Regions from separate parts of the Micromonospora sp. DT43 genome, predicted to be linked through region 2. Evidence: riboswitches for the same ligand, from Rfam matches in the RefSeq annotation. Region 2 holds a riboswitch; the other holds the start of a gene.
What was found. Region 2 has a riboswitch for cobalamin ahead of cobN (cobaltochelatase subunit CobN). Riboswitches for the same ligand answer to the same signal wherever they lie in the genome.

Region 1 (15,162 bases), on a different contig from region 2:
CCCGGGCGATAGTGCCACCGTTGTTCACGAGGATGTCCACCGGCGCCACCGCCTCGGCCTCCTCGGCCAGCCGGTACACCGCGGCCCGGTCGCCCAGGTCCGTCCGGAAACCGGTGAACCGGCGACCGGCCGCCTCGACCCTCCGCTGCACCTCACTGCCCTCGGGCTCCAACTGCGCCGACACCCCGATGATGTCCGCGCCGGCCAGCGCCAGGGCCTCGGCCATCCCCAGGCCGATCCCCCGCCGGGCGCCGGTCACCAGCGCGGTACGTCCCGTCAGGTCGAACAGGGCGCTCATCGGCCCTCCTCCCGCCAGTCGAGCAGCACCTTCATGACGCCGCCGCCACCCTCCAGAGCCGTGAACGCGTCGGTGACGCCCTCCACGGAAAGCACTCGGGAGATCAGTTCCTGGGTCGGAATGACGCCCGCGGCGACCAGCCGGATCGCCTCCTCCACGTCCTCGCGCTGGTACAGCCGCGCGCCCAGCAACTCCAACTCCCGCCAGAAGAACCGGTGCAGGTTCACCGGACGCGGCTGCGGGTGGATCGCCACCATGACCAGCCGACCCCGGGTGGTCAGCACGTCCACGGCCGTGCCGACCCCGGCGGCGGAACCGGACACCTCGAACGCGACGTCCGCGCCCGCGCCCCCGGTCCGCTCGTTGACGAGCGCGACCACATCTGTCGGCCCCGGGTCCACGGCCTCGATCCCGACCCCCGACGCGACCCCGCGCCGGAAACCGTCCGGTTCGACGAGCAGGACCTCCGCCCCCCGTGCTCGGGCGACGGCGGCGATGAGGACCCCCACCGGGCCGCCGCCGACGACGACCACGTGCTCTCCGGAGGCCACCTTCGCCCGGCCGACGTCGTGCACCGCGACCGCGACCGGCTCGACGAGCGCCGCCTGGTCCAACGGCAGGTCGTCGGGGAGCGGGAGCACCAACTCGGCCGGCACGGTCCACGACGACTGCATCGCGCCGGGCGAGTCGATGCCGAGGAAGTTCATGGCGTGGCAGATGTGCGAGTTGCCACGGCGGCACGCCGGGCACTGGCCGCAGGCTCGGGTCGGCATCACGGTGACGGGCTGCCCGACGGTCAGGCCGCTGACGCCGTCGCCAAGCGCGGCGACCCGGCCGGACATCTCGTGCCCGATCACCGCCGACGCACCCACCCGCGCGTCCATGTCGCCGTGGAAGATGTGCAGGTCCGTGCCGCAGATCCCGGTGTACGCCACCGCGATCCGCACCTGGCCGGGGCCCGGCGGTTCGGGGGCACGGTCCTCGATCCCGAGATCACGCGCACCCCGGTAGACAACTGCCTTCACTGCTGCTCCGTCTCAACGTCGTTGGTTCGTGCGGTGCCCACGACCATGGGCGCACTGCCGCGCGGCGCACCCGAGGTCCGCGGTCGTGGGCTCACCTGAAGAAGCTGAAGCTGAATGCGGCGGCCCTCGTGCGGGGCGTGTGCCAGGACGGCCAGAGCTGCCTCCCTTGTGTCGGCGACACGGACACCGTAATCATCCGACCAATTTTGGTCCAGTCGTCGGCGCGCTCGGGCGGTCTCAGTGCCGCAGGGGCGCCACGTCGTTCTGCGCACCGACGGCATCGGCGAGCAGGGCCTCGACCCGTACCGGTGGGACGGTGGGCGTCTGGTCGGCCACCGCCAGCAGGCGTTTGCCCGCCCGCTCCGGTCGGACGTTCGGGCTGTGGGCGGCGGGGCTGCCGGCTCGGTGTCCCGCGGCCGCGATCGCCACCTCGTCGATCCGGATGCCCAGGCCGGGCGTGTCGCCGAGGATGAACGCGCCGTCCTCGATGTGCAGGTCGAGGCCGATGCCGGCCGGCGGACGCAGATCCTGTAGCTCGCTGACCAGGTGGTTCGGCACCGAGGTGGCGGCGTGCAGCAGCCCGACCGGGATGTTGCCGATGGGGCTGACCGGCAGGTCGTGGGCATGCGCCAGGGCCGCCACCCGCAGGAAGTGGGTGACACCCCAGACGGCTGCCATCTGGACGATGTCGACAGCGCCCGCCCCGATCAGCGGACGGTACTGCTCCAGGCCGGTGAGGTTCTCGCCGGTCGCGACCGACGCTCGGATGCCCCGGCCGACGGCGGCCAGACCCTCGGCGTCCCAGCGGCGGACCGGCTCCTCGATCCAGATCAGGTCGAGGGTGCGTTCCAGCTCGGCCACGTGCCGGACCGCCTGCTTGCGTGACCACGCCTCGTTGACGTCGAGCATCAGACCGGGCCGCCGGCCGTGACCCGCCTCGGTGAGCACGTCCCGCACCAGGCCGAGCCGGTGCCGGTCCCGCTCGATGTCGAGGCCGCCCTTGAGCTTCGCGGCGCGCAGGCCGTACCCGGCGTAGATCTCGTACTCCGCGACGAGCTCGTCGTCGGTCAGACCGATGTCGAGCCCGGACGCGTAGGCGGGGACACGCCGGTCCCGCCCGCCGAGCAGCCGCCAGAGCGGCTCGCCTGCCAACTGCGCCTTGATGTCCCACAGGGCCGTGTCCAGTGCGCCGATCGTCCCGAACACCGGACCGCCGTGACCGGCCTTGAAGGTGTGCCGGAGCATCCGGTCGTACAGGGTGGTCACCGCGCGGGGATCTTCTCCCTCGATGGCCGGGAAGATCTTCTCGATCTCCACGTGCGGGCCCAAGCCGACGCCGCTGATCCCGCCGTCGGTCTCGACGATGGTGATCGGCACCGTCGTGACGCCGTCGGGGAACACGCCGTTGGCGTCGCCGACGGGCCGGCCCCACTCCTGGACCGTGGTGAGGGTTCGATACCCGGTGATACGCATGTCAGCCTTTCGTGGAACCAGCGGCGACGCCGTCGGCGATCTGGCGCTGAAGGAACAGGTAGACCGCCAGGACGGGGATCGCGGCGATGAGCACCCCGGAGGCGAACGTGGGAATGTCCTCGGAGTACTGCCCCCGCAGCGAGGTCACCCCGACCATCAGGGTGCGGTGGTCGGCCGACGGCATCAGCAGCAGCGAGATCAGCACGTCGTTCCAGCAGAACAGCGTGTTGAGGATGCCGACCGAGAGCAGCGCCGGAGCACCCAGCGGCAGCATGATCCGCCGGTAGACGCCGTACACGGTGTTGCCGTCGATCCGGGCCGCGTCGACGATCTCCGCCGGGATGGTCTTGTAGTAGCTGGTCATCAGGAAGACCGTGAAGGGCAGGAACTGCGCGACGTACGCGAGGATCAGACCCGGGTACGTGTCGACGAGGCCGCTGTCCGCCATGACCCGGGCCAGCGGCACCATGATGACCTGGAAGGGGATGAAGAGCGCCGCGAGGCAGCCGATGAACAGCGCGTTCGAGCCCCGGAAGCGCAGTTGGCTCAGCGCGAAGCCGGCCATCGACCCGAACAGCAGCAGCAGGAACACCGAGCACGCCACCACGACGATCGAGTTGGTCGCGTACCGGCCCATGCCGACGCTTGTCCACGCGGTGGTGATGTTCTCGAAGCGCAGCGAGTCCGCCAGTGAGAACCGGTCGAGAATGTACTCCCGGCGGGTCTTCATGGCGACGTTCGCGGTGAACAGCAGCGGGTAGATCGTCGCGAGCGCGAGGAGTCCCATCGGGATCACGAGCAGCCATCTGCCCAGTCGGACGCGGGACATCAGTCTTCCCTCCCCGCTCGTCGGAGCAGCTTGAGTTGCAACAGCCCGACGACGAGCATGATGACGAAGAGGACGGTGGACGCGGCCGACGCGAGCGCCGGCCGGTTCATCTGCCCCTGCTGGATCCAGATGTAGTACTCCGGCAGGTACGTCGAACCCTCCGGGCCGCCACTGGTCATGACGTAGAGCAGGCCGAACATGGACGTCAGCATCCCGATCATCGTGGTCACGAAGACGAACTGGATGGTGCGGGTGAGGCTGGGGATGATCACGTGCCAGATGACCTGGGTCAGGGACGCGCCATCCACCCGGGCGGCGTCCAGCAGCGCGGAGTCCAGGGTCGCGAAGCCCGCGAGGAACACGACCAGGGCCATGCCGAAGGTCGCCCACACGTGTACGCCGACGACCGCGAACATGGCGACGTCCGGGTCACCGAGCCAGTCCACCGGGCCGATGCCGACCGCGCCGAGAATGCTGTTGACCGGGCCGTCGAACGAGAGCAGCAGGTTGAAGATCGCGCCGACGATGACCGGGGACAACACGGCCGGGAAGAAGTAGACGCTGCGGTAGAACCGGTGGCCGGGGACGCGCAGGTAGATGAAGGTGGCGAGCAGACCCGGGATGGCCACCGCCACCGGCAGGAGCAGCACCAGCAGCCCCACGTTGCGAAGGGCGCCCTGGAACAGCGGGTCCTGCAACAGGTCGACGTAGTTGTCGAAGCCGACCACCGCCCCGTCGCGGTCGCCGTCACCGGTGAAGGAGAAGTTGACGCCGAGCAGCAGCGGGTACAGCCGTAGCAGCACGAGGATCAGGACGGCCGGGGCGACAAGCACGAAGGGCGCGAGCATCTCGGCGCGACGGCCGCCGGCCATGCGCCGGGGAACGGCACGGCGGCCCGACGGCGGTGGTACGGGCGGGACCCCGCCGGCCCGCCCGGCCGAAGCCGAGCGGACCGACGGGAGCGAGTTACCGATCGACACGATCAGCCCGCCGTGTCCGCGGCGGCCATCTGCTTCACGACCGCGTCGACACTGATCGAACCGCTGAGCAGCTGCTGGGAGAGCCTGCCCATCAGGTCGAGCGCCTTCGAGGAGAGCGCCACGTGCGGCGCCGGCTTGCCGGTCTTGAGCGCGCCGACGATCGTGGTGACGGCCGGCCCGGACTGCGACACGTCGATGGTCGTGTCGGCGGTGATCGCGCCGGCGTTGGCGTAGAACGCCTTCAGGGCGTCGGTGGAGGTCAGCGAGCGCACCAGGTCGGCGGCCACCTTCGGGTCCTTGGTCCACTTGGCGACCGCGTAACCGATACCACCGTCGTACGGCAGGCTCGGGGTGGCGCCACTGGTCACCGCCGGGGCCATCATGACGCCGAGCTTCTCCGGCGTGATGAACTCGTTGAAGTCCTTCCAGTGCCCGATGTCGGACATCAGACCGATGATGTGGGCGGCCTTACCGGACTGGAAGACGGCGAAGGCGTCGTTGAACATCGCGGTGGAGTTGGCCCCGTCGTTGTTCAGCTTGGCGGTGCCGGTCTCCTTCCACAGCTCGAAGATCTTCTTCACGTTCGGCGAGTTCCAGTCGCGCTTGCCGGCGATCCAGTTGTCGTACTCCTGCGGGGTGAGGACACCCGACGCCATGGCCGACAGGAAGAACTGGATGCCGATGCCCTCCTTGTTGCCCTGGGCGAAGCACTTGGCGCCTGTCTTCTGGGTGATGGTGGCGCAGTTGGCGACGAACTCCTGCCACGTCGTGGCAGGCTTCGCCGGGTCGAGGCCGGCCCGCTCGTAGAGCGCCTTGTTGTAGTAGATCGGGTGGCCCTGCAGGGTCACCGGAGCGGCGTAGGTCTTGCCGCCCTTGGCGAACGCCTCCCAGCCGGCCAGCCGCTGCCGGTCCTCGGCCACGTACTCGTCGAGCGGCTGGAGCGAGTCCACCCGGTCGCGGATCTGGCCACCACCGTTGAACAGGATGACGTCCGGACCCTTGCCCGACTGGATGGCCGCACCCAGCAACGTGTAGTACTGATCGAACGGCTGGGCCACAAATTCGACCTCGACGTCCTTATGCTTCTTGGCGAAGTCCGCCTTGGCCTTCTCCACGTACTGCGCGGAGCTGGCCTCTCCGGACTTCCAGTCCCACACGACCAGCTTCTTGGCCGAGCCTCCGGACGACGAACCCGAACCTGTCGCGCTTCCACAGCCAGCCAGGGCCAGCCCTGCAACGAGGACCGCGGCCCACACTGCTCGTTGCTTCATCGTTGCTCACCTTCATATGGGGAGTGGCCGAGAACCGGCCGTCGATGCAAGATTGACGAGAACGTAACTCGTATGACGTCTGACGTCAACGGTTGCCCTTACACTGGGGCGGACTCGTGGGCCCGCTCCCGCGGCTACGCGGAGGTGAACGTGACGACATCGAACCAGTCGACCGTCAACGGCACGACGGCACCGACCTGGGCCCGTCGCCCGACCAACCTGGCCCAGGCGATCACCGCCGAGCTGGTGACCCGGATCGTGCAGGGAGTGCACCGCTCGGGCACACCGCTACCCCCCGAGCCGGTGCTCTGCGAGACCTTCTCGGTGAGCCGGACGGTCATCCGGGAAGCGGTCAAGATCCTTCAGGAGAAGGGGCTCGTGCAGGTCCGCCAGGGCAGCGGCACAATGGTCACCTCGCCCTCGGCGTGGGACATGCTCGACGAGCTCGTCCTCGCGGCCACCATCGCCGTGGACGACACCCTGGCGATCCTCGACGATCTGGTGGTCACCCGGCGGGTGTTGGAGTCCGACATGGCCAACGTGGCCGCACGACTCGCCGACCCGGAGACCATCGACCGGCTGCGCGCCCAGGTCGACCGGATGGACGAGCTGGTGGACGACCACGTCACCTACCACGAGCACGACCGCGCCTTCCACGACACCGTGATGCAGGCGTCCGGGAACCGCATCGCCCGGGGCGTCGTCCGGTCCCTGGAGAGTCAGGTAGTCAACACGGCGCGGTACATGGGAAAGACCGAACGGGCCCTGTGCGTGGCATCGAACCAGGGGCATCGGCGCATCTTCGAGCGCATCGCCGCCCACGACCCCGACGGCGCGGCGCAGGCGATGTTCACGCACATCACCGAGGCGTGGCTCGTCCGGCGCAGCGGGCCGGGCAGCCCGACGCGGCTGCAGCGCTGACGACCCGGCACCCAGGCGCTCACGACCTGGCCACGTGCCGCGCCCAACCCGGAGGCGACCGGCCCGCGACGACGACGTGGAAATCCAGATCCGTCCATCGCTTGAGAATGTTAGCGATAACAGACTACCCTCAGGCCGCAGAGGCGAAGGGCACGCTTCACCGCTCCACTCGATCCGCCGAGGTCGATGGAGTCGCGCATGACCAACGCCCGCTGGTGGGTGTCCGGGCCTCCCTCAGGGACGTTGACCACCGCCGTTGAAAAACGGCGGGCCGCCGCGCGCGGGAGCCGTGGTGGACGCCCGATCCCTCCTGCCGTTCCCACGGGACGGCCACCACCGAGGTCCAGAAGCGACAGGCGACGACACGCGGCACCTTGCCGGCGAGACCGGCGAACCGTGCCCGCCCGTCGTGACCCATCCTGGAGGTACCGATGCACCCCGCACCGCCACCACGGACGACGAACCGGCTCCGACGCGGCCTCGCCTGGCTCGTGAGCATGCTGCTCATCTCGACGCTGGCGCCGGCCACGCCCGCCCACGCGGACAACCCCATCGTCCAGCACATCTACACCGCCGACCCGGCTCCCCTGGTGCACGACGGACGGGTCTACCTCTACACCGGCCACGACGAGGACGGCTCGACGTACTTCACCATGAAGGACTGGCGGGTGTGGTCGTCGGCCGACATGGTCAACTGGACCGACCACGGCTCACCCCTGAGCCTCAACACCTTCAGCTGGGCGAGCGCCAACGCCTGGGCCGGCCAGGTCATCGCCCGCAACGGCAAGTTCTACTGGTACGTGCCGGTGACCGCCCGGGCGACCAACTCGATGGCCATCGGCGTCGCGGTCTCCGACAGCCCCACCGGGCCGTTCCGCGACGCCATCGGCCGGCCGCTGGTGGGCAACGGCGAGATCGACCCCACCGTCTTCATCGACGACGACGGCCAGGCGTACCTGTACTGGGGCAACCCGAACCTCTGGTACGTCCGGCTGAACGCGGACATGATCTCCTACAGCGGCAGCGCCACCAAGATCCCGCTCACCACCGCCGGGTTCGGCACCCGGACGGGGAACGCGAGCCGGCCGACCCTCTACGAAGAGGGCCCGTGGGTCTACAAGCGCAACGGCCTGTACTACAACGTGTTCGCGGCGGAGTGCTGCTCCGAGTTCATCGGTTACTCGACCGCACCCGGCCCGACCGGGCCCTGGACCTACCGAGGGACGATCATGCCTCGCCAGGGGGCCAGCTTCACCAACCACGCCGGAGTCATCGACTTCAACGGCGGCTCGTACTTCTTCTACCACAACGGGGCGTTGCCCGGCGGCAGCGGCTACACCCGCTCGGTGGCCGTGGAGAAGTTCACCTACAACACCAACGGCACCTTCCCGACGATCACCATGACCACGACGGGCGCGCCCCAGATCGGCACCCTGAACCCGTACGGGCGGCAGGAGGCCGAGACCATCGCCTGGGGCTCCGGCATCGAGACCGAGCCGGCAAGCGAGGGCGGGATGAACGTCGGGTTCATCGGGAACGGGGACTACATCAAGGTCAAGGGCGTGGGATTCGGTACGGGCGCGACGTCCTTCTCGGCCCGGGTCGCCTCGGCCACGTCCGGTGGCACGATCGAACTGCGCCTCGGCAGCCCCACCGGCACCCGGGTGGGCAGCTGCGCGGTGCCGGGCACCGGCGGATGGCAGACGTGGCAGACCGTCTCCTGCCCGGTCAGCGGCGCGACCGGCACCCAGGACCTCTACCTGCGCTTCACCGGCGGCAGCGGCAACCTGTTCAACCTCAACTGGTGGCAGTTCCAGGCCGGGGGCACCACGACGCCCACCCCGACCCCCACCGCGACGTCGTCGCCCACCCCGACGCCGACGCCCACTCCGACGACGACCCCGACGTCCACTCCCACCCCGACGCCTACGGTCCCGGCCGGGCAGTCCTGCGCGGTGACCAACACGGTGGTCAACACCTGGCAGGGCGGATTCGAGGGGCGGCTGACGGTCACCAACTCCGGGGCCTCCTCGCTGAGCGGATGGCGGGTCACCTTCACCCTTCCCAGTGGGCAGACGGTGTCGCAGGTCTGGAACGGCGCTCTCACCCAGACGGGCAGCCAGGTGACAGTCGCGAACGCCGCCTACAACGGGCAGCTCGCGCCGGGTACGTCGACCACCGCGGGCTACCTGAGCACGAGCGCCACCAGCACCCCTCCGACCATCACCCCGACCTGCTCCCCCGCCTGACAGTCACCCACCCCCAAGAACACCCCCGCCCCACCCCCACCTCGCCCGTCGCCGACGTTGATCATGAAGTTGGTGCCCCTGACACGCCGATAGGGAGCAACGACCTCCTGGTCGACGGGGTGGGGAGGGGGTGGGGTGGGGGGTCCTCCTAGAAGTCGTCGTCGAAGGCCACCGTCCCGGTCACCCCCACCTGGTACGCCGACACCCGCCGCTCGAAGAAGTTGGACAGCTCCTGCACGTCCTGCAACTCCATGAAGGCGAACGGGTTCGCCGACCCGTAGTGCGGTGCGATCCCGAGCTGGACGAGACGGCGGTCGGCGACGTGCTGGAGATACTCCCGCATGTCCGCGAGGGTGAGACCGGGCACGCCCTGACCCACCAGGTCCTCGGCGAACTGGACCTCACACTCGACCGCTTCGGTGAGCATCTGGCGGACCTGGTCGGCGAGATCGTCGTCGAACAGGTCGGGCTCCTCGGCGCGCACGGTGTCCACCACGTCGAACGCGAACGCCATGTGCATCGACTCGTCGCGGAAGACCCAGTTGGTGCCGGAGGCCAGGCCGTGCAGCAGGCCGCGGGAGCGCAGGAAGTAGACGTACGCGAACGCGCCGTAGAAGAACAATCCCTCGATGCAGGCGGCGAAGCAGATGAGGTTGAGCAGGAACGCGCGCCTGTCGTCGGAGGTCCGCAGCTCCCGCAACTCCCCCAGCGAGTCGATCCAGCGGAAGCAGAACTCGGCCTTGCGGCGGATCGAGGGGATGTTCTCGATCGCGGCGAAGGCGGCGAACCGCTCGGTCTCGTCGGGCACGTACGTGTCGAGCAGGTTGAGGTAGAACTGGACGTGCACGGCCTCCTCGAACAGCTGCCGGGACAGGTAGAGGCGGCCCTCCGGGCTGTTGACGTGCTGGTAGAGGTTGAGCACCAGGTTGTTGGCGACGATCGTGTCACCGGTGGCGAAGAACGCCACGAGGCGGCTGACCAGGTGCCGCTCGGCCGGCGACAGCCGGTCCAGGTCGGCGAGGTCGGCGTGCAGGTCGACCTCCTCGACCGTCCAGGTGTTGCGGATCGCGGCACGGAACCGGTCGAAGAAGTGCGGGTAGCGCATCGGGCGGAGGGTGAGATCCATCCCGGGGTCGAGCAGCATGTGTGTGGTCCTCGTGTCGGTGGTGGCGTCGGGAGAGGTCACTGGCACGCCTCACACGACTCGGGGTTCTCCAGCGAGCAGGCCAGCGCCTCGGCGTCGGCGGTGACGGCGACGGGTGCGACGGCGCTGACGGTGGCCTGCTGGATCCGCGTGGCGGGGCGCGAGCGCAGGTAGTACGTGGTCTTCAGCCCGGTCTTCCAGGCGTACAGGTACATCGAGGAGAGCTTGCCGATGGTGGGCGAGGCCAGGAACAGGTTCAGCGACTGGGACTGGTCGATGAACGGCGCGCGGGCGGCGGCCAGGTCGATGAGCGCCCGCTGCGGCAGCTCCCACGCGGTGCGGAACAGCTCCCGCACGTCGGCCGGCAGCTCCGTGACGGCCTGCACCGACCCCTCCGCGCGGCGAATCGCCGAACGGATCTGCTCGGTCCACAGGCCACGCGCCTTCAGCTCGCCGACCAGGGCCGTGTTGACCTGGAGGAACTCCCCGGACAGGGTCTCGCGCTTGAACAGGTTGGACACCTGCGGCTCGACGCACTCGTAACAACCGGCGATCGAGGCGATCGTCGCGGTCGGCGCGACCGCCACCAGCAGGGAGTTGCGCAGCCCGTACGCCCCGACCCGCTCGCGCAGCGCGGCCCAGCGCGCGGTCTGCGTACCCTCGACACCCCACAGGTCGGGCTGGAGCTGGCCCCGCGCGACGCGGGTCTGCGCGTACGCCGGGTGCGCGCCGAAGTCGCGCGCCAGGTCGGCGGAGGTCTCCAGCGCGGTCAGGTACAGCTCCTCGCTGATCCGGGTGGACAGCTCCCGCGCGGCAGGCGAGTCGAACGGCATCCGCAGCGCGAAGAACACGTCCTGCAGGCCCATCAACCCGAGCCCGACCGGCCGCCAGCGGGGGTTGCTCGCCGCCGCCTGCGGAGTCGGGTAGTAGTTGATGTCGATGACGCGGTCGAGGAGCGTCACAGCCGTCCGGACCGTGGCGCGCAGCCGTTCCCAGTCGATGCCGCTCCCGGTCAGGTGGGCGGCCACGTTCACCGAGCCGAGGTTGCACACCGCGGTCTCGGCGTCGCTGGACACCTCGACGATCTCGGTGCACAGGTTGGACAGGTGCACCACGTTGCCCGGCTCGGCGGTCTGGTTGCACAGCCGGTTGGCCGCGTCCTTGAAGGTCATCCACCCGTTGCCGGTCTGGGCCAGGGTCCGCATCATCTTCCCGTACAGCTCCCGCGCAGGCACCTGCCGCACGAAGCGGCCCTGCGCCTCGGCCGCCCGGTACGCGGCGTCGAACCGCTCCCCCCACAGGTCGGGCAGCTCGGGCACCTCGTCCGGGTCGAACAACGACCACACCTCGTCCGCCTCGACCCGGCGCATGAACTCGTCCGGTATCCAGTTGGCCAGGTTCAGGTTGTGGGTACGCCTGGCGTCCTCGCCGGTGTTGTCCCGCAGCTGGAGGAACTCCTCGATGTCCGGGTGCCACGGCTCCAGGTAGACGCAGGCCGCGCCCTTGCGTCGACCGCCCTGGTTGACCGCCGCGACGCTCGCGTCCAGGGTGCGCAGCCACGGCACGATCCCGTTGGACTGGCCGTTGGTGCCGCGGATCAGCGCACCCCGGGACCGGACCCGGGAGTACGCGATGCCGATGCCACCGGCGAACTTGGACAGGTTGGCGACCTGGGCGTAGCGCGCGTAGATCGAGTCCAGCTCGTCGCGCGGCGAGTCGACGAGGTAGCACGAGGACATCTGGGTGTGCCGGGTGCCGGAGTTGAACAGCGTCGGTGAGCTGGGCAGGTAGGCCAGGCTGGACATGAGCCGGTAGAAGTCCACCGCCTCGTCCGGCGTACGGGACAGGCCGCAGGCCACCCGCAGCAGCCAGTACTGCGGGGTCTCCAGCACCAGCCGGCTGGTGGGGTGGCGCAGCAGGTACCGGTCGTAGACCGTGCGCAGGCCGAAGTACTCGAAACGACGGTCGCCGTCGGTGTCGACGGCGTCGTCGAACGTGCCGGCGTGCGCGGCGACGAACGCGGCGGTCTCGTCTCCGATCAGGCCCTCGGCGTGGCCGGCCCGGATCGCCGCGCTGAACGAGGTGACGCCCTGCCGGCGTACCTCCCGCTCGACGTGGCTGGCCAGCAGCCGGGCGGCGAGGCGCGAGTACTGCGGCTCCGTACCGATCATCTCGGCCGCGGTCTGGATGGTCAGCCGGTCCAGCTCGGCCGTCGTCGCGCCGTCGTACAGGCCGCTGATCGTACGGGTCGCCACCCGTAGCGGGTCGACGTCGGGCAGGTCGTCGGCCCAGCGCTCGACCGTGGTGACGAGCCTGCGCACGTCCACCGGCTCGCTGCCGCCGTCGCGTTCGCGGACCTGCGTCGGCGTACGCCCCAGGGCCGTGTCGCCGTCGGCCGGGGTCACCTCGGTAACTGTCACCACTCACTCCTCGCGAGTTTGAGGACCTGATGGCCCTCGGCACGAGGCGACCGACACCGGCGGACGCCATGCCGACGGCGGCGCGGATCCGCAAGGCGTCGGCCGTCCCACGCGGCCTCGGACCACCGCCCACCCGGATGCGGGTACGCGGCGCGCTGGCAGGTCTTCGGACTCGCGGGCACGACCGGGGTCGCCCGGTCTCCTACTGGCCGTCGCTTCCCAGGCCAGATGGCGGCCCAGTGCTGATGACGGCTGTCGTTCCCACTCACCGCTGCGGGGCAGTCCCGGAATTCCACCGGGTTCCCTCTTGCCTCGGCCATCCCTGGAATGAGTGGCCGAACCAGCTGCGGTCGACACCATATATAGGGGCGACAGGGTTTGTCACACCCCACATGTCGGGGCCGGGCGTGTCGCGGCCGCCGGCGACGGCCATCGTCGATCCGGTCGACGCCCGCGGACGAGCGGCCGTGGGCAGCGTCGCGATCGGACTTCGCCGCCGGCTTGACCGAGGAGAACCGGCACCGATACGGTCGACCCACTATCTGCGGCGACGCGAGGGAAGCCGGTGAGAATCCGGCGCGGTCGCGCCACTGTGAGCGGTCCCCGACCCGGGGGCCGCGAGCCAGGACGCTCGGTCGTCCGCAGCCTTGCGATGGGGACGCGTCATCCCCGAGGAGGTTCGTGCACACATGTCCAGTTCCACTTCCAGCCAGCCGCTGGTGCACCCCGCTGTCCCGACCCGTCTCCTGTGGACGGTCCTGGCCACCGTCGCCGTGCTCACCCTGCTGGCCTATCTTGTCGCCTTCGACCAGGGCGCCGTCTCGCGCAGCGGGATGTACCTGCACGAGCTGATGCACGACGGCCGGCACCTGCTCGGTGTCCCGTGCCACTGACCGGCACCGCACCCACGTTCGTCACGGTTCTCCTGCGCGGGCTGCTCGCCGGCCTGGTGGCCGGCCTGCTCGCCGGAACGTTCGCCTTCGTCGTCGGCGAACCCCACGTCGAGGCGGCCATCGCCATCGAGGAGGCGGCGACACACGCCGAACCCGCCGCCGGTGGGCACCAACACGACGAGGACGCCCTGGTCAGCAGGAACGGTCAGCGCGGCGGGCTGTTCCTGGCCACGGCCCTGTTCGGCGCCGCGATGGGTGGCCTGCTGGCCACGGCGTACGTCCTGCTGACCCGGCGGCGGCGGACCCCTGACGACGGACGGTCCGGGCTGCTCCTGGCCGGCGGCGCGCTGCTCGGCGCGGTGATCGTGCCGTTCCTCAAGTACCCGCCGAACCCCCCGGCCGTCGGCGACCCGGCCACCATCAACCAGCGCACGGTCACCTACCTGCTGCTGGTGGTCCTCGGCCTGGTGGCGGTCTGGTCCGGTTCGCTGGGCTACCGGTCGGTCGGCGCACAGGCGCCGGTGTGGCTGCGCGCCGCGGCGGCGGTCGGCGGTTTCCTGCTGGTCACCGGCGTGGCCTACGTGGTGCTGCCGTCGTTCCAGGAGGTACCGGGTGACTTCCCCGCCACGCTGCTGTGGAGCTTCCGGCTCGCCTCCCTCGGCACCCAGGTGGTGCTGTGGACCGGGATCGGCCTGCTCTTCGCAGCTCTGATGCACCGGCAGCGCGCGGTCGCCGACGCACAACCGGCCGGGTGAGCGCCACCAGCCTGCGGCTGGTCGCCCACGGTCACACCGCCGCCCTGCGGCGAGCCCGGTTCGGCGGGGACGACGGACTGGACGAGGGTGGCCGGCGCGCCGCCCTCGCCCTGTCCGGGCTGGCCCGGCGGACGTCGTCGGGCAATACCGACGCCTGCCTGTCCAGCCCCGCGGCGGCGGCCGTCCAGACCGCGTACGCCCTCGGCCTCGCGCCCGCCGTCGAGACGTCGCTTGCCGACTGCGACTACGGCGACTGGACCGGCCGGTCGCTGGAGGAGATCGCCGCCGCGCGGCCTGACGCCCTCCACGAATGGATGTCCACCCCGGACGCCGCGCCGCACGGGGGCGAGTCCGTGGCCGACCTGCGCGAGCGCGTCGGCCGGTGGCTCGACGGCCAGCGCGGCCTCGGCCGACGGGTCACCGCCGTCACCCACCCGCTCGTGATCCGGGTGGCGGTCGTGCACGCCCTGGACCTGCCGCTGGCGACGTACCGGCAGCTGGACGTGGAGCCGCTGGCGATCGTCCGGCTCACCGACCAAGGCCGACGGTGGCAGCTCCGGCTGAGCGCGCCACCGCAACCCGCGGCGGCGACACCGCCGAACGGGTGACGAGGGCCGGGAGCGGCCCCTGTAGAGCTGCCCGACGGACCTGGCGGACGGACCGACGAGCGGATGAGCCCGTGAGCGATATACCGCAGAGGTATGAATATGACTCTGCGGTATATCGGCTGAGGGCGACAGTACGTGCCGGCGTCGCATCGGCCACGCCACAGTGAGGCACGCACCCTGCGCCACACACGCCGGCCGGCGCGTCCCGGGTGGACGCCCCGGGCGTACGACGCTCAGCGACCGCCCGCGGCCAGCTCGGCCAGCATCCCCTCGCAACTGCGGACGACCACCTCCGC
Region 2 (15,162 bases):
ACTGTCAGCTCCCGCCCGACGAGGGCCGCGACGGCGGTGAACGACGACACGCCGGGCACGATCTCCACGGCCAGGTCGAGCGTCCGGCACAGGTCCAGTTGCTCCTGCACGGCGCCCCAGAGCGCCGGGTCGCCGGAGTGGATGCGGGCCACGGTGAGCCCCCGCGCGGCGGCGCGCTCGTACAGCGGCAGCACGCCCTCGATGGGCAGCTGGGACGAGTCGACGATCTCCGCGTCGGGGCGGGCGTGGTCGAGGACGTCGGCGTGCACCAGGCTGGCCGCCCAGATCACGATGTCCGCCGCGGCGATGACCCGGGCGGCCCGCAGGGTCAGCAGGTCCGCCGCACCCGGGCCGGCCCCGACGAACCACACCTTGCCGTTGCGTGTCACAGCTTTCCTCCTCGATGCTCGCGGCGGGCCGGAACCAGCAACGTCGACAGGTACGGCAGGTCGTGGTCGGTGTTGTCGACCGGTCCGATCCGTTCACCGGGCAGCCCGAGGCTGCGTCCGAGCACCGCGTCGGCGAGGCGGCCCTGCCGGCGCAGTTCGGCGAGCAGCTCCGGGTGCCGCCGCCAGCCCTTGTAGGCGACGACGGTGCCCGGCCCGGCGAGGGCGTCGGCGAACAGCGCCAGACCGGCGGTGGCCGGCAGCAGGGTCAGCGGTTCGCGTCCCTCGCAGAGCGGGGTGCCGCTGCGGGCGGCCAGCTCCTGCATGGCGGTCACGCCGGGCACGGTCGCCACCCGCACGGCGGGGCGTAGCGCGCGGACGCTCTGCGCCAGGTAGCCGAAGGTGGAGTAGACGTTGGGGTCGCCGATTGTGGCGAACGCCAGGGACCGGGCGCCCACGTCGATCGCGTCGACCACCGTCCGGGCGGCGTCGTCCCAGGCCGCCGCCCGGCGGGCGGTCACCCCGCCCCTGTCGTCGAGGGCGAACGGCAGGCGGCGCAGCCGGTCCGCCGGCACGTACTCCCGGACTGTCGCCTCGGCCCGCCCGGCCTCCGCGCCCGGCGAGTTCGCACCGGCCGTCGCGGTCGGCTCGGCCCGGTCCGCCATCACGGGTACGAAGATGACGTCGGCCTCGCGCAGGATCCGCACGGCCTTGACGGTGAGCAGTTCCGGGTCGCCCGGCCCGACACCGACGCCGGTAAGCGTGGCGTCGGCGGTCGGCCTCGCGTCGGCGGTCATCGGCACGCCTCGACCAGTCGGCGGGCGGCGGCGGGGTGGCCCGCCCAGTGGGTGTGCAGGTAGGAGGCGTGCACGCGGCCGGTGACGAAGCCGTGGTCCGTGCCGTTCCAGCGCCAGGCCGGCCGCTCGCCGTGCCCGGGGTCGGTGGTGGTGCGGTGGAACTCGTGGCCGCGTACCGGCTCGCCGGCGCCTGCCACCGGGCTGTCGGTGACGGCCAGGGCCTCGCGGTAGCCGAGGGTGAGCCGGCCCGTCATCCGGGCGGTCAGGTCCAGCCGACCGCACATCGGTACGCCGTCCAGGGTCCGCCCGAGGTAGAGCAGCCCGGCGCACTCGGCGACCACCGGCCCGTCGAAGTCGGCCAACTCGCTCCGGAGCGTGCCGTTGCCGGCCAGCGCCTCCGCGTACGCCTCGGGGAAGCCGCCGCCGATCACGACCGCGCGCGTGCCGGCGGGCAGCGTCGGGTCGCGCAGCGGGTCCACTGTGACGACGTCCGCGCCGGCGGCGGTGAGCAGTTCGGCGGTCTCCGCGTACGAGAAGGTGAACGCCGGACCACCGGCGAGCGCGACAACTGGGCGTTCTTCGCCGGCCGGCCCGCCGACGGCGACGACCGGGTCCCACGCCGGGGTGGTCAGCGGCGGGGCCGTGCGGGCCAGGTCGAGCACGGCGTCGAGGTCCACGGTGGCCTCGACGAGTTCGGCGAGGGCGGTGACGATGGCGACGGATTCGGGTGCCCGCTCGGCTACCGGCACCAGCCCGAGGTGCCGGGCCGGCGCGGCGACCTCGGCGGCGCGGGTGACCGCCCCGAGCACCGGTACGCCCACCTCGGCGAGGGCGTCGCGCAGCAGCGACTCGTGCCGGGGCGAGCCGACCCGATTGAGGATCACCCCACCGATGCGTACCGCGGGGTCGAAGGCGGCCATGCCCAGCGTCAGCGCGGCGGCCGAGCGGCCCTGCGCGGTGGTGTCCAGCACCAGCACCACCGGCGCGTCGATCAGCCGGGCGACGTGCGCGGTGGACGCGAAGTCGCGGCGACCCACCGCGCCGTCGTGCAGGCCCATCACCCCTTCCACGACGGCGATGTCGGCGGGCGTCGGGACGCTCGCGCCGTGGCGCAGCAGGGCGGCGATCCGCTCGGGCCCGACCAGGAACGGGTCGAGGTTGCGGCCGGGCCGTCCGGCGGCGAGGGCGTGGTAGCCGGGGTCGATGTAGTCCGGGCCGACCTTGTGCGGGCTGACCGTCAGACCGCGGCGGCGCAGCGCGGCGAGCAGCCCGGTGGCGACAGTCGTCTTGCCGTGGCCGCTGGCCGGCGCGGCGACCACCACCCGGGGCAGCGCCCAGGGAGCGCTCACCACTCGATGCCCTTCTGGCCCTTCTGGCCGGCGTCCATCGGGTGCTTGACCTTGGTCAGCTCGGCCACCAGGTCGGCGGCGGCGACGAGACGCGGGTCGGCGTCCCGGCCGGTGATGACGACGTGCTGGAAGCCGGGCCGGTCGGCAAGGGTGGCGACGACCTCGTCGACGTCCACCCAGCCCCACTTCATCGGGTAGGTGAACTCGTCCAGCACGTACAGCCCGTACCGCTCGGCGGCCAGGTCGCGTTGGATCTGCCGCCAGCCCTCCAGGGCGTCGGCGGCGTGGTCGGCCTCGCCGCCGCGCTGGATCCAGGACCAGCCCTCGCCCATCTTGTGCCAGGCCACCGGCGCGCCCTGGCCGGTACGCTCGTGGACCTCGCCGAGCGCCCGGAAGGCGTTCTCCTCGCCGACCCGCCACTTGGCGCTCTTGACGAACTGGAACACCCCGATCGGCAGGCCGGCGGTCCAGGCCCGCAGCGCCAGCCCGAAGGCCGCCGTCGACTTCCCCTTCATCTGTCCGGTGTGGACGATCAGCAGTGGTCGGTGCCGCCGCTGCCGGGTCGTCAACCCGTCGGCGGGCACGTGAGTCGGCTGTCCCTGCGGCATCAGGCGGCGCTCCTGTCGGGCGAGGTGGCGCGGCCGTTCGAGGCCTGGGCCACGTCGTTCAGTTCGTGGCGGGGGGCTTGCAGTTGAGTTGCCAGGCGGGCGGCCAGGTGCAGGCGGACGGGGCCTGATTCGCAGTCGACGACCACGCACGGGGCGCCCGTGGCGGCCAGGACCTTCGCGGCTGCCGCCGCCCGGTCCAGTGGGCGGGTGCCGGCGGTTGCCCGGCCGTCGGTGACGACGAGGACCAGGGGACGCCGCTTCGGGTCGCGCAGGCGCTCCACCCGCAGCAGGTCCGCGGCGGCGAGCAGGCCCTCGGCCAGCGGCGTACGGCCACCGGTCGGCAGCTCGGCCAGCCGGGTCGAGGCGGCCAGCACCGATGAGGTCGCCGGCAGCAGCGTCCGCGCGCCGGCTCCCCGGAAGGCGATCACCGCGACCTTGTCCCGCCGCTGGTAGGCGTCGGTGAGCAGGGCGAGGACCGCGTCCTTGACGGCTGTCATCCGCTGTCGGGCGCCCATCGAGCCGCTGGCGTCCACCACGAACAGCACGAGGTTGCCCTCGCGTCCCTCGCGGACGGCCTCCCGCACGTCGTCCGGGCGCAGTCGCAGGGAGCCGTCCAGCCGTCCCCGCAACGCCTGGTGCGGCGCGGCGGCGCGGATCGTGGCCGGCAGGTGCAACGCGGCGACCCGCCCGGCCGGCACCCGGGCGCCTGTGGTGCGCCCCCGACCGGTGCGGGCCCGCGAACGCCGGCCGGGCACGCCGTCACCGACGCCGGGCGCGGTGAGCAGCCGGGCCCGCAACCCACCCCCGGGTACGGCCGCCGGTTGGGACTCCCCGCCGCGGGTCGGGTCGTCGTCACCGGTCGCCGATTCCCGGCCCCCGCGCGGTCGCGAGTTCTGACCGTCGTCGCCCCGGTCGCCCGCCTGGCGCCGCGACCAGCCATCGTCGTCGGCCCGGCGCTGCGGCCACCCGTCGTCGTCGCCCCGGTCGCCCGGCTGGCGCTGCGGCCACCCGTCGGCACCGTCAGGGCCGTCGGTGCGACCGTCGGGGCCACTGCCGTCGCGCGCCGCCGAGTGTCCGGCCGACCCGGGTGCACCCTGCTCGGCCCCGTCGCCGCTGCCGTCGCCCTGGGGGCCGCCGCCACCGTTCGGGCCGCCGCCACTCGGGCCGCCACCACTCGGGCCTCCACCACTCGGGCCTCCACCGTTCGGGCCGCCACCGCCGGCCGGGCCACCGCCCTGCGGGCCCCCGTCGTCCGGGCCACGGTCCCGGGGGCCGTCGTCGTCCGGGTCGTCGGGGTGCGCGTCCTGGGCGCGCTGCAACGCCTCGTCGAGGCGCTTGGAGTCCAGGCCCGGAGTGTCGAACGGGTCGCGGCGTCGGCGGTGCGGCAGGGCGAGGCGCGCGGCGACCCGGACGTCGTCGATGGTGACCCGGTCCCGCCCGTGCCAGGCGGCATGGGCGAGGGCGGTCCGGGCGGTGACGATGTCGGCGCGCATGCCGTCCACGTCGAACGCCGCGCACACCTCGGCGATCTGGCGCAGGGCGGCGTCCGGCAGGCGTACCCCGGGAAGCCGGTCGCGGGCGGCGGCCACCTGGGCGGCGATCTCCGCGTCGGCGTCGGCCCAGCGGGCGGCGAAGCCGACCGGGTCCGCGTCGGCGGCGAGCCGGCGGCGGACCACCTCGACCCGCACCTCCGGGTCCCGGCTGGCGCCCACCTCCACGGTGAGCCCGAACCGGTCGAGCAACTGCGGGCGCAGCTCCCCCTCCTCCGGGTTCATCGTGCCGACCAGCAGGAACCGGGCCGCGTGGCTGACCGAGACGCCCTCGCGCTCGACGTGGCTGCGGCCCATCGCCGCCGCGTCGAGCAGCAGGTCGACGAGGTGGTCGTGCAGCAGGTTGACCTCGTCGACGTAGAGCACCCCCCGGTGGGCGGCGGCGAGCAGGCCCGGCTCGAAGGCGCGTACACCCTCGCCGAGGGCCTTCTCCAGGTCGAGCGAGCCGACGACCCGGTCCTCGGCGGCGCCGACCGGCAGCTCCACGAGTCGGGCCGGGCGGGTCTCGGCGGCGGCGTCGACCGGATGAGGGCCGTCCGGGCAGCCCGGGTCCGGCTCGGCCGGATCACAGCCGAAGCGGCAGCCGGCAACCCGGCGGACCGGGGGCAGCAGCGCGGCGAGCGCCCGCACGGCGGTGGACTTGGCGGTGCCCTTCTCGCCCCGGACCAGCACTCCGCCGATCGCCGGGGACACCGCGTTGAGCAGCAGCGCCAACCGCATGTCGGCCATGCCGAGCACCGCACTGAACGGGTAAGTGCTCATGCCCGGTCCTCCAGGTCACCCTCGCTGGCCAGGTACGTGTCGCGCAGCCGGTCCAGGGTGGCCGGCTCGGGTTTGGCCCACAGCCCCCGATCGGCGGCCTCCAACAGCCGCTCGGTGATGCCGCGCAACGCCCACGGGTTGGACTGCTCCAGGAACTCCCGGGTCGTGTCGTCGAACAGGTACGCGGCGGCCAGGTGCTCGTACATCCAGTCGTCGACCACGCCTGCGGTGGCGTCGTAGCCGAACAGGTAGTCCACCGTCGCCGCCAACTCGAACGCGCCCTTGTAGCCGTGCCGGCGCATCGCGGCGATCCACTTCGGGTTGACCACCCGGGCCCGGAACACCCGCCGGGTCTCCTCACCCAGCGTGCGGGTGCGCACGTCGTGCGGCATGGCCGAGTCACCCACGTACGCCTGCGGTGACGTGCCGGTGAGGTGGCGGACCATCGCCACCATCCCGCCGTGGTACTGGAAGTAGTCGTCGGAGTCGACGATGTCGTGCTCGCGGGTGTCCTGGTTCTTCACCGCCACGGCGATGCGGGCGAAGGAGCGTTCCATGTCGGCACGCGCCTCCCGCCCGTCCAGGCCCCGGCCGTACGCGTAGCCGCCCCACACCGCGTACACCTCGGCCAGGTCGGCGTCGCTGCGCCAGGTCCGGGCGTCGATAAGCGGCAGCAGGCCCGCGCCGTACGCCCCGGGCTTGGAGCCGAAGATCCGCGCGGTGGCCCGCCGCTCGTCGCCGTGCTCGGCGACGTCGGCGGCGACGTGCGCCCGCAGGTAGTTCTCCTCGTCCGGCTCGTCCAGCGCGGCGACCCGCCGCACGGCGTCGTCGAGCAGCGCCACGACGTGCGGGAACGCGTCACGGAAGAAGCCGGAGATGCGCACTGTCACGTCGACGCGCGGGCGGCCCAACTCGGCGGTCGGCACCACCTCGACGCCGGTGACCCGCCGGGACCGTTCGTCCCACACCGGGCGGCAGCCGAGCAGCGCGAGCACCTCGGCGATGTCGTCGCCCTGGGTCCGCATGGCGCTGGTGCCCCACACGGTCAACCCCACCGAGCGGGGGTACGCCCCGGTGTCGGCGAGGTGCCGGGCCAGCAGCGAGTCCGCGAGGGCCACCCCGACGTCCCACGCGTTGCGGCTCGGGATGGCCTTCGGGTCGACGGAGTAGAAGTTGCGGCCGGTGGGCAGCACGTTTACCAGGCCCCGGGTGGGTGAGCCGGACGGGCCGGGCGGCACGAACCGGCCGTCGAGCGCGCCGAGGGTGTTGGTCAGCTCGTCGGTGGTGCGCGCCAGCCGAGGCACCAGCTCGGTGGCCGCGAAGCGCAGCACGGCAGCGGCGTCCGGGATCGGCTGCCCGGTCACCTCGCCGACCACCGCGTCGACGACGCCGGCGTCCCAGTCCAGGGTCTCCATTCCGGTGACCAGCCGTCGCGCGAGGGCCTCGATCAGGTCGACAGCGTCGGCGGCGGTGCCGGCCGGCCCGTCCACGGCGTCGGTCAGCGCGACCGGCAGGGCGATCCGCTGCCCGGGCGACGCGAGCAGCTCCTGCTCGTCGAGGGAGTACGCGGCGGCGAGGGCCTGCCGCAGGCCGGGCAGGGCGTGCTTGCCGCCCCAGATCTGCGGGGCACGCAGCACGGCGAGCACCAGGTTGACCCGGGGCTCACCGGTCGGCGCGTCGGCGAGGATGTGCAGCCCGTCGCGGATCTGCACGTCCTTGACCTCGCACAGGTACCCGTCGAGGTGCAGCACGAAGTCGTCGAAGTCGTCGGCGTCGGGCATCGCCTCGGCGTGCAGGTCGTGGTGCAGCTCGGCGGCGCGGACGAGGTCCCAGATCTGCGCCCGCACGGTGGGCACCTTGGCCGGGTCGAGGGCCTGCACGGTGGCGTACTCGTCGAGCAGTTGCTCCAGTTTGGCCAGGTCGCCGTACGTCTCGGCACGGGCCATCGGCGGCACCAGGTGATCGATGACCACGGCGTGGGCGCGGCGCTTGGCCTGGGTGCCCTCGCCCGGGTCGTTGACGATGAACGGGTAGACCAGCGGCAGGTCGGCGAGGACCGCGTCGGGCGCGCAGTCGGCGGCCAGGCCGAGCCCCTTGCCCGGCAGCCACTCCAGGGTGCCGTGCTTGCCCAGGTGCACCACGGCGTCGGCGCCGAAGCCACCGTCCGCGACCGGCGCGGCAAGCCAGCGGTACGCGGCCAGGTAGTGGTGACTCGGCGGCAGGTCCGGGTCGTGGTAGATGGCGATCGGGTTCTCCCCGAAGCCGCGGGGCGGCTGGATCAGCAGCGCCACGTTGCCGAAGCGCAGCCCGGCGAGCACGATGTCGCCGCCCTCGGTGTACAGCTCGCCGGGCGGCTCACCCCAGTGTTCGCGCATCCGCTCGCGCAGCTCGGCCGGGACCTGGTCGAACCAGCGCCGGTACGTCCGCCCCGGTATCCGGGCCTCGGCGGCGGCCAACTGCTCCGGGGTGAGCCACTCCACGTCGTGACCACCGGCGGCGATCAGCGCGTGGATCAGCGCGTCGCCGTCCTCGGGTGGCGGCGCGTCACCCAGGTCGTAACCCGCCTCGGCGAGCGCGGCGAACAGCCGGACCGCGGAGACCGGGGTGTCCAGCCCGACGGCGTTGCCGACCCGGGAGTGCTTGGTGGGGTACGAGCTGAGGACGACGGCGATCCGCTTGTCGGCGTTGGGCACGTACCGCAGTCGGGCGTGGCGCACCGCGATCCCGGCGACCCGGGCGGCCCGCTCGGCGTCGGCGGCGTACACCGAGAGGCCGTCGGCGTCGATCCGCTTGAACGAGAACGGCACGGTGACGATCCGGCCGTCGAACTCGGGGATGGCCACCTGCATGGCCGCGTCCAACGGGGACAGCCCGGCGTCGCTGCCAGCCCACTGTTCGCGGGTGCTGGTCAGGCAGAGCGCCTGGATGACTGGCACGTCCAGGGCGGCGAGCGCGCCGACGTCCCAGGCGTCCTCGTCGCCGCCTCCGGAGGCGTCGGCGGCGACCGCGCCGCCGGCCGCGAGCACGGTGACCAGCAGCGCGTCACAGCGGGCGAACAGCCCGAGCGGTCCGGCGCCGGTGGTCAGGCCGCGCAGCGAGCCGCAGAAGATCGGCAGCGGGTTGCCCCCGGCCTCCCGCACGGCGTCGGCCAGCACATCGACGAACGCGGTGTTGCCGGCGAGGGCGTGCGCCCGGTAGAAGACGATCCCCACGGTGGGCCGGTCCGGGTCGGCCGGGTGCTCGCCGTGCACCCCGTACGCCGGGGTGGGCGCGGGCGGGGCGAATCCCTCGCCGGTGAGCAGCACCGTGTCGCCGAGGAACCGGGCCAGGTGCCCGAGGTTGTCCGGCCCACCCTCCACCAGGTACGCCAGCGCCTGGGTTACCACCCCGGACGGCACCGTGGAGATGGCCATCAGCTCCGCATCGGGCACCGCCTCGCCGCCGAGCACGACAGTCGGCACGCCGGTGGCGAACACCGCGTCGAGGCCGTCCGGCCACGCCTGCCGACCCCCGAGCAGGCGTACGACGGCGAGGTCGACCCCGTCGAGCAGGGCCGGCACCTCGTCGGCAGCCACCCGGGCCGGGTTGGCGAGCCGGTAGTCGGCGTCACTGGCACGGGCGGCCAGCAGGTCGGTGTCGGCGGTGGAGAGCAGCAGAACGCGCACGGCAGGCTCCGGACGGTAACGTCGGCACGCTCGCGGGAGCGGCCTGGCGACGGATGGGCGCAGGGTTCAGCGGAGGCCGCGAGCCGGCCCGCTCACCGGCGTACGGCCGGGGACGACGGGCGGCGCGGTCCGGAACTCAGCAGTGAACGGAGTCGATGCCGATCGCGGCGACGACACGGCCGCGGTGCGGGGGACGGCACGCGCCGTCGATGATGGAGACGCCAAGCGTCATCGGGTCCTCCTCGGGTGTCCACGCCCTGGGGTACGTCCCGACGGCCGAAGTATCCTGGCTTCCGGATCGACGCTCTCCCCCGGCCTTCCAACCGCAGACACACGGCCGTGACTCGCGAGGGGGGATCGCTCCCCGGTGACAGTGGCGGGACCGCGTCGGATTCACACCGACTTCCTTCACTGCCGTCAGGCCGCGAATGCTGCCACACCCATCCGTCACCGGTCAACGCAGGTCCCGGCCTCGCCGGTCGCGCTCACCTGCTCCGGAGCAGCAGCGCGACGAGTCTCACGCCACGAGTCTCACGCCGCCTCACGCCGTCTCACGCCGTCTCACGCCATGAGCGCACGTCTGCGGCAGGCGCACGCGTCGCCACTCGCCGACCCTGCGGATGCCGACGTCGCGTGGCCGCCGGTGGCAGGGCCGCCGGTGGCAGGGCGCTCCCGCCAGCGGCGGAGGGTGAGGGTCCGTAGGCCCTTTGGAGCTGATGTCGTGGGCGATATCGCTCTGACTCCCGCTCCCTGACCCCGTTCGGTGCCGCGAGCCCCGATCGCCCTGCCTCCCGCTTCCCAGCTCCCGCCGACCGCCGCGAACCCACCCGCTTCCTGACCCGGCCACCGAGCCAGCCCCGTCCACCGAGCCAGCCCCGTCCACCGAGCCAGCCCCGTCCACCGCACCCGACCCGTCCACCGCACCCGACCCGTCCACCGCACCCGGGCTTTCCTGAGGCGCGCCAGTCGGTCGGTTTCGCTTCCACGGCGATGTCGTCAACCGCATCAGCTCCAAAGGCATCGACCACCACCCGCGAGGGGCCGAGCGGCGCTCGCCTCCGCGCAGAACAACCGACTCTGGGCGGCACCCCGATCAGCGGGCGTGACGGCTGATCGGGGCCAGCGGGCGTCGCCGCTCCAACGGCCAGCGGGCGTCGCCGCTCCAACGGCCAGCGGGCGTCGCCGCTCCAACGGCCAGCGGGCGTCGCCGCTCTGGCGATCAGCGGGCGTGGCGCTCCGGGTGGGCGCGGTTCCACACCCGCATCCGTTCCGGGTAGCCGGTGCGGGCCGCCTCGTACAGCGGCACCGCGTGCTTGCGGGCGATGGTGCCAGCCGCTCGGGGTGTGCCGGTGCGGCGGCGGATCCATTCGCCGTCGTGGGCGATCGCCACCACCGTGGTGTCGGTCGCGGTGGTCTCCGGTTCCAGGTAGAACTCCACTCCCCGCCGGCTGGCGACGAACGCCTCCAGCGCGGCGAGGTCGTCCCGGGTGGCCTCGCGGTCCAGCTTCGTCGGGGTCGCCTCGGCGCCCCGTGACCGCCTGTTGAACCAGCTCATGCCCAGCCCCTCTCCTCGGACGCCTCTCCAGTTCAGCACCGATTCCTGGCAATGGGCTGCACGCCGGGTGGGAGAAATCTGACTCGCCGGGCCGCAGGGACACCGGGCCGCAGGGAAACGCGGCGCACTCGGGAGTCGTCAGCGGGTCGGAAGGGGTGACACACCTCCCGCCATATCCAACATATACCGCATGGGGGGCCTTGCGGCAAGGCCCCAGATGTACCGCAGAATTGCCCGTCCAAGGCCAGGACCTGCGGAAACGGGAGCCAGTACATGCACAACTCGTCGGCGGCGGACGCCGTGTTCGACCTTCCCGACAATCTCGCCGCCAAGGCCGATCCGGCGCTGATCGCCCGTGACGAGCAGCACTTCGCCGCCATCGCGGCGAGCCTGGAGCAGTCGATCGCGGACCTGTCCGACCGTCTCGACGCCGAGCGCCGGGCACCCGCCGGCAAGGGCCGCCAGGCGGTCGCCCGCGACGAGGAGGTCCGTCGGCTGACCGGTCGCCTGCGGGCCCTGCGTCGCTTCGGCCTGGACCTGTGCCTCGGACGCATCGTCGGCGCCGACGACCCGGAGCCCGTCTACATCGGGCGCTTCGGCCTCACCGACGGGGGCGGTCGTCGGCTGCTGCTCGACTGGCGGTCCCCGGCCGCCGAGCCGTTCTTCGGGGCTACCCACGCCAACCCGATGGGCCTGGCCAGCCGCCGCCGGTACCGCTGGACCCTCGGCCGGATCCGCGACTACTGGGACGAGGTGTTCACCCCGGACGGGTTCGAGGGGTACGCGGCGCTCGACGACCAGTCCGCGTTCATCGCCAGCCTCGGCGGCAACCGGTCGGCCCGGATGCGCGACGTGCTCGGCACCATCCAGGCCGACCAGGACGCCATCATCCGGGCCGGATCTCGGGGCGCCCTCGTCGTCGACGGCGGGCCGGGCACCGGCAAGACCGTCGTGGCCCTGCACCGCACCGCGTACCTGCTCTACTCCGACCCGCGCCTTGGCCAGCGCCGCGGCGGGGTGCTGTTCGTCGGGCCGCACCAGCCCTACCTGGCGTACGTCGCCGACGTCCTGCCCAGCCTCGGTGAGGAGGACGTGCAGACCTGCACGCTGCGCGACCTCGTCCCCGAGGGTGCCGCGGCGACAGTCGAGACCGACCCGGAGGTGGTCCGCCTGAAGTCCTCCGCCGATTTGGTGCGGGCGATCGAGGCGGCCGTGCGGTTCTACGAGGAGCCGCCGACCACGGCGATGACGGTCACGGCCGGCGACACCGAACTGCGGCTGAGCGCGGACGACTGGGCTCAGGCGTTCGAGGCGCCCGGACCCGGCACCCCGCACAACGAGGCGCGGGACGAGATCTGGGCGGAGCTGGTGGCGATCCTGCTCGGGAAGTACGACGGCGACGAGTCGGACGACCTGGTACGCCTGTCGCTGCTGCGCAACCGCGACCTGCGTACGGCGTTCCACCGCGCCTGGCCGCTGCTCGACGCGACAGACATCGTCGCGGACCTGTGGTCGGTGCCCGCGTACCTGCGCTGGTGCGCCCCCTGGCTCGGCCCCGACGACATCCGTCGGCTGCGGCGCGCGGACGCCCGCGCCTGGACGGTGTCCGACCTGCCGCTGCTCGACGCGGCACGGCAACGGCTCGGCGACCCGGAGGCGTCCCGGCGTGCCCGCCGCCACGGGGTTACCATCGCCGCCGAACGCGCGCGCATGGCCACTGTGGTCGACGAGCTGATCGAGGCGCACGCCTACGACGACGGTGAGGGCGTGCTGTCGAGCCTGCGTCAACTGGATCTGCAGGACGCGCTCGTCGACGAGGCAGTTCTGCCCCGGGCCGACCCGGATCTGCTGGCCGGCCCGTTCGCGCACATCGTCGTGGACGAGGCGCAGGAGCTGACCGACGCGCAGTGGCAGATGCTGCTGTCGCGTTGCCCGTCACGCAGCTTCACCATCGTCGGGGACCGCGCCCAGGCCCGGCACGGGTTCACCGAGTCGTGGCAGGAACGACTGAGGCGCATCGGGCTCGACCGGGTCACCATGACCTCGCTGAGCATCAACTACCGGACGCCGCAGGAGGTCATGGCGCAGGCCGAGCCGGTCATCCGAGCCGTCCTCCCGGACGCGAACGTGCCGACCTCGATCCGCGCCAACGGCATCCCGGTGGCCCACGGATCGGTCCGTGACCTGGACGCGATCGTCGACGGCTGGCTCGCGGAGCACGCCGACGGGATCGCCTGCGTCATCGGTGAGTCCACGTACCGACCGACGACGGATCGCGTCCGGTCGCTGACCCCGGAACTGTCCAAGGGGCTGGAGTTCGACCTGGTCGTGCTCGTCAACCCGGAGACGTTCGGCGAGGGCATCCAGGGGGCTGTCGACAGGTACGTCGCGATGACCCGTGCGACCCAGCGACTCGTCGTCCTCACCGGCTCCTGACGTCGTAGGCTGCCGGACGTGTCGAATGACGTGCGGGAGGCGGCGGCGTACGACAACGCGCACTGGTGCGCCGCCGTGTGCGCCAGCCAGGGGCTGACCGGCCGGATCGACGCCGACGCGTGGTCGGTGCCCCGCCGCTCCCCACAGTGGTATCCCGACGCCGTCACCCTGCGTCCCGGCGTCGACCCCGCGGCACTGCTGGCGCGGATCGACGCCGGGGCGGGCGCGTCGGTGAAGGACAGCTTCGCCGACCTCGACCTCTCGGCGTACGGGTTCCGGGTGCTCTTCGAGGCGCAGTGGATCCACCGCCCGCCCACCGATCCGCTCACCGACCCGCCGCTCACTCCGGTCACCGGCGCGGAAGGTCTGGCGGCCTGGGCGAGCGCGCACGGCGGCGGAGAGCTGTTCCGTCCGGCGCTGCTGGCCGACCCACGCGTCCGCGTGCTGGCCCGCCACGACGAGCGGGGCGCGGTCGTCGGCGGGGCGGTGGTCAGCGGCGACGACCCGTCCGGCGTCTCCAACCTGTTCGCCAACACCGGCGACCCCGCCGCGATCTGGCGTGGGGCCGTCGCCACCCGGCCCGGCGTCACACTGGTCGGCTACGAGACCGCCCCGGACCTACCACCCGCCCGACAAGCCGGGTTCCTCCCCGTGGGCCCCCTCCGGGTCTGGCTCCGGTGATCATGAAGTTAGCGGCGCGACACGCCGACATCGACGACAATAACTTCATGATCACCGGGGACTGGGCTCAGGCCAGGTGGGTCAGGTCTTCGGGGGTTAGGCGCAGGGCGGCGGCCGCAATGTTCTCCTCCAGGTGGGCCTTGTCGCCCGTGCCGGGGATCGCGAGGACGTGCGGGCCCTGGTGCAGCGTCCAGGCCAGGCGTACCTGCTGGGGGCTGACGCCGTGGGCCCGGGCGACCGCCTCGACGGCCACGCCCTGCGCGGCGCTCGCGCCCCTCTCCCGATTCGTGCCGGCCAGCGCGAAGAAAGGCACGTAGGCGATGCCCCGCTCGCCGCAGGCGCGGACGAAGGCGTCCTGCTCCCGGTACGCGTCCACGCCGTAGTTGTTCTGCACGCAGACCACGGGCGCGATGCCCGCCACCTCGTCCAGGTGCTCGGGCCGGGCGCCGGACAGCCCGAGGTGCCGGATCAGGCCGGCGGCGCGCAGCTCGGCGAGGGCACCGAACCGCTCGGCCAGCGGCACCGGGCCGGGTCCCCGGCCCAGGCGCAGGTTCACCACGTCCAACTGGTCGCGGCCGAGGCGGCGCAGGTTCTCCTCGACCTGGGCGCGGAGCTGGTCCGCGGTAACCGCCTCGGTGAATCCGGTCACCGGGTCGTAGCCGAAGCCGACCTTGGTGGCGATGACCAGGTCCTCGGGGTACGGCGCGAGCGCCGCCCGGATCAGCTCGGTGGCGTAGCGGACGGGGCCGGTGCCCACCCGCAGGGTGCCACCGGGTGACACGTAGAAGGCGGCCGTGTCGATGTGGTTGACGCCCAGCTCCACGGCGCGGCGCAGCACGGCTATCGCCCGGTCCCGGTCGGGGTTGGCGGTGATCCGCATCGAGCCGAAGCCCATCCGATGCACGGTGCGGTCGCCCAGGGTCCAGCTGCCCGCCGCGGCGGCGGTGATCTCGTCGGTTGGCATCGGGCGACCGTAGCCAGCGCGGGTACGCGGCGCACTCGGCCGCGTACCCGATACCGCCGAACCCCGATCCGGGTTAGTTTTACTGTGCCGCCGGAGCCGACTCGCCGGTCCGCGGCGGCCGCAGCGCCGGCACCAGCGCCAGCGTCGGCAGGAGCAGCAGTGGCACCACCAGCAACGCGCGCAGGGTGCCGACGTGGTCACCGAGCAGGCCCAGCAGCGGCGGGCCGCCCAGGAAGGCCGTGTAGCCGATCACCGCTACCACGCTTACCCGCACCGCCGCGTGCGCCTCCTCGTCGGCCGCCGCGCTCATGCCGACCGGGAAGCCCAGCGACGCGCCGAGGCCCCACAGCGCGACGCCGACGATGGCCACCGGCCCCGAGCCGGCAAGCACGGCCAGCGTGGCGCCGGC

Region 1: another riboswitch for cobalamin. It lies ahead of ACLQ26_RS20925 (ribonucleoside-diphosphate reductase subunit alpha); the one in region 2 lies ahead of cobN (cobaltochelatase subunit CobN).

The regions. Positions count from the first base shown of each region.
Region 1 covers NZ_JBNCKR010000008.1:246,476-261,637, reverse strand. The annotation lists gene ACLQ26_RS20970 (SDR family NAD(P)-dependent oxidoreductase) at 1-298, opposite strand, end outside; gene ACLQ26_RS20965 (zinc-dependent alcohol dehydrogenase) at 295-1,323, opposite strand; gene ACLQ26_RS20960 (mandelate racemase/muconate lactonizing enzyme family protein) at 1,561-2,796, opposite strand; gene ACLQ26_RS20955 (carbohydrate ABC transporter permease) at 2,798-3,625, opposite strand; gene ACLQ26_RS20950 (carbohydrate ABC transporter permease) at 3,625-4,497, opposite strand; gene ACLQ26_RS20945 (ABC transporter substrate-binding protein) at 4,608-5,876, opposite strand; gene ACLQ26_RS20940 (FadR/GntR family transcriptional regulator) at 6,027-6,797, shown strand; gene ACLQ26_RS20935 (family 43 glycosylhydrolase) at 7,229-9,046, shown strand; gene ACLQ26_RS20930 (ribonucleotide-diphosphate reductase subunit beta) at 9,195-10,190, opposite strand; gene ACLQ26_RS20925 (ribonucleoside-diphosphate reductase subunit alpha) at 10,229-12,595, opposite strand; cobalamin riboswitch at 12,751-12,970, opposite strand; cobalamin riboswitch at 13,125-13,264, shown strand; gene ACLQ26_RS20920 (CbtB domain-containing protein) at 13,300-13,503, shown strand; gene ACLQ26_RS20915 (CbtA family protein) at 13,494-14,258, shown strand; gene ACLQ26_RS20910 (histidine phosphatase family protein) at 14,255-14,866, shown strand; gene ACLQ26_RS20905 (hypothetical protein) at 15,100-15,162, opposite strand, start outside.
Region 2 covers NZ_JBNCKR010000007.1:291,934-307,095, reverse strand. The annotation lists gene cobM (precorrin-4 C(11)-methyltransferase) at 1-389, opposite strand, end outside; gene cobI (precorrin-2 C(20)-methyltransferase) at 386-1,183, opposite strand; gene ACLQ26_RS19515 (cobyrinate a,c-diamide synthase) at 1,180-2,535, opposite strand; gene cobO (cob(I)yrinic acid a,c-diamide adenosyltransferase) at 2,529-3,140, opposite strand; gene ACLQ26_RS19505 (VWA domain-containing protein) at 3,140-5,452, opposite strand; gene cobN (cobaltochelatase subunit CobN) at 5,449-9,117, opposite strand; cobalamin riboswitch at 9,375-9,551, opposite strand; gene ACLQ26_RS19495 (hypothetical protein) at 10,337-10,672, opposite strand; gene helR (RNA polymerase recycling motor ATPase HelR) at 10,946-13,108, shown strand; gene ACLQ26_RS19485 (hypothetical protein) at 13,127-13,789, shown strand; gene ACLQ26_RS19480 (aldo/keto reductase) at 13,857-14,753, opposite strand; gene ACLQ26_RS19475 (MFS transporter) at 14,833-15,162, opposite strand, start outside.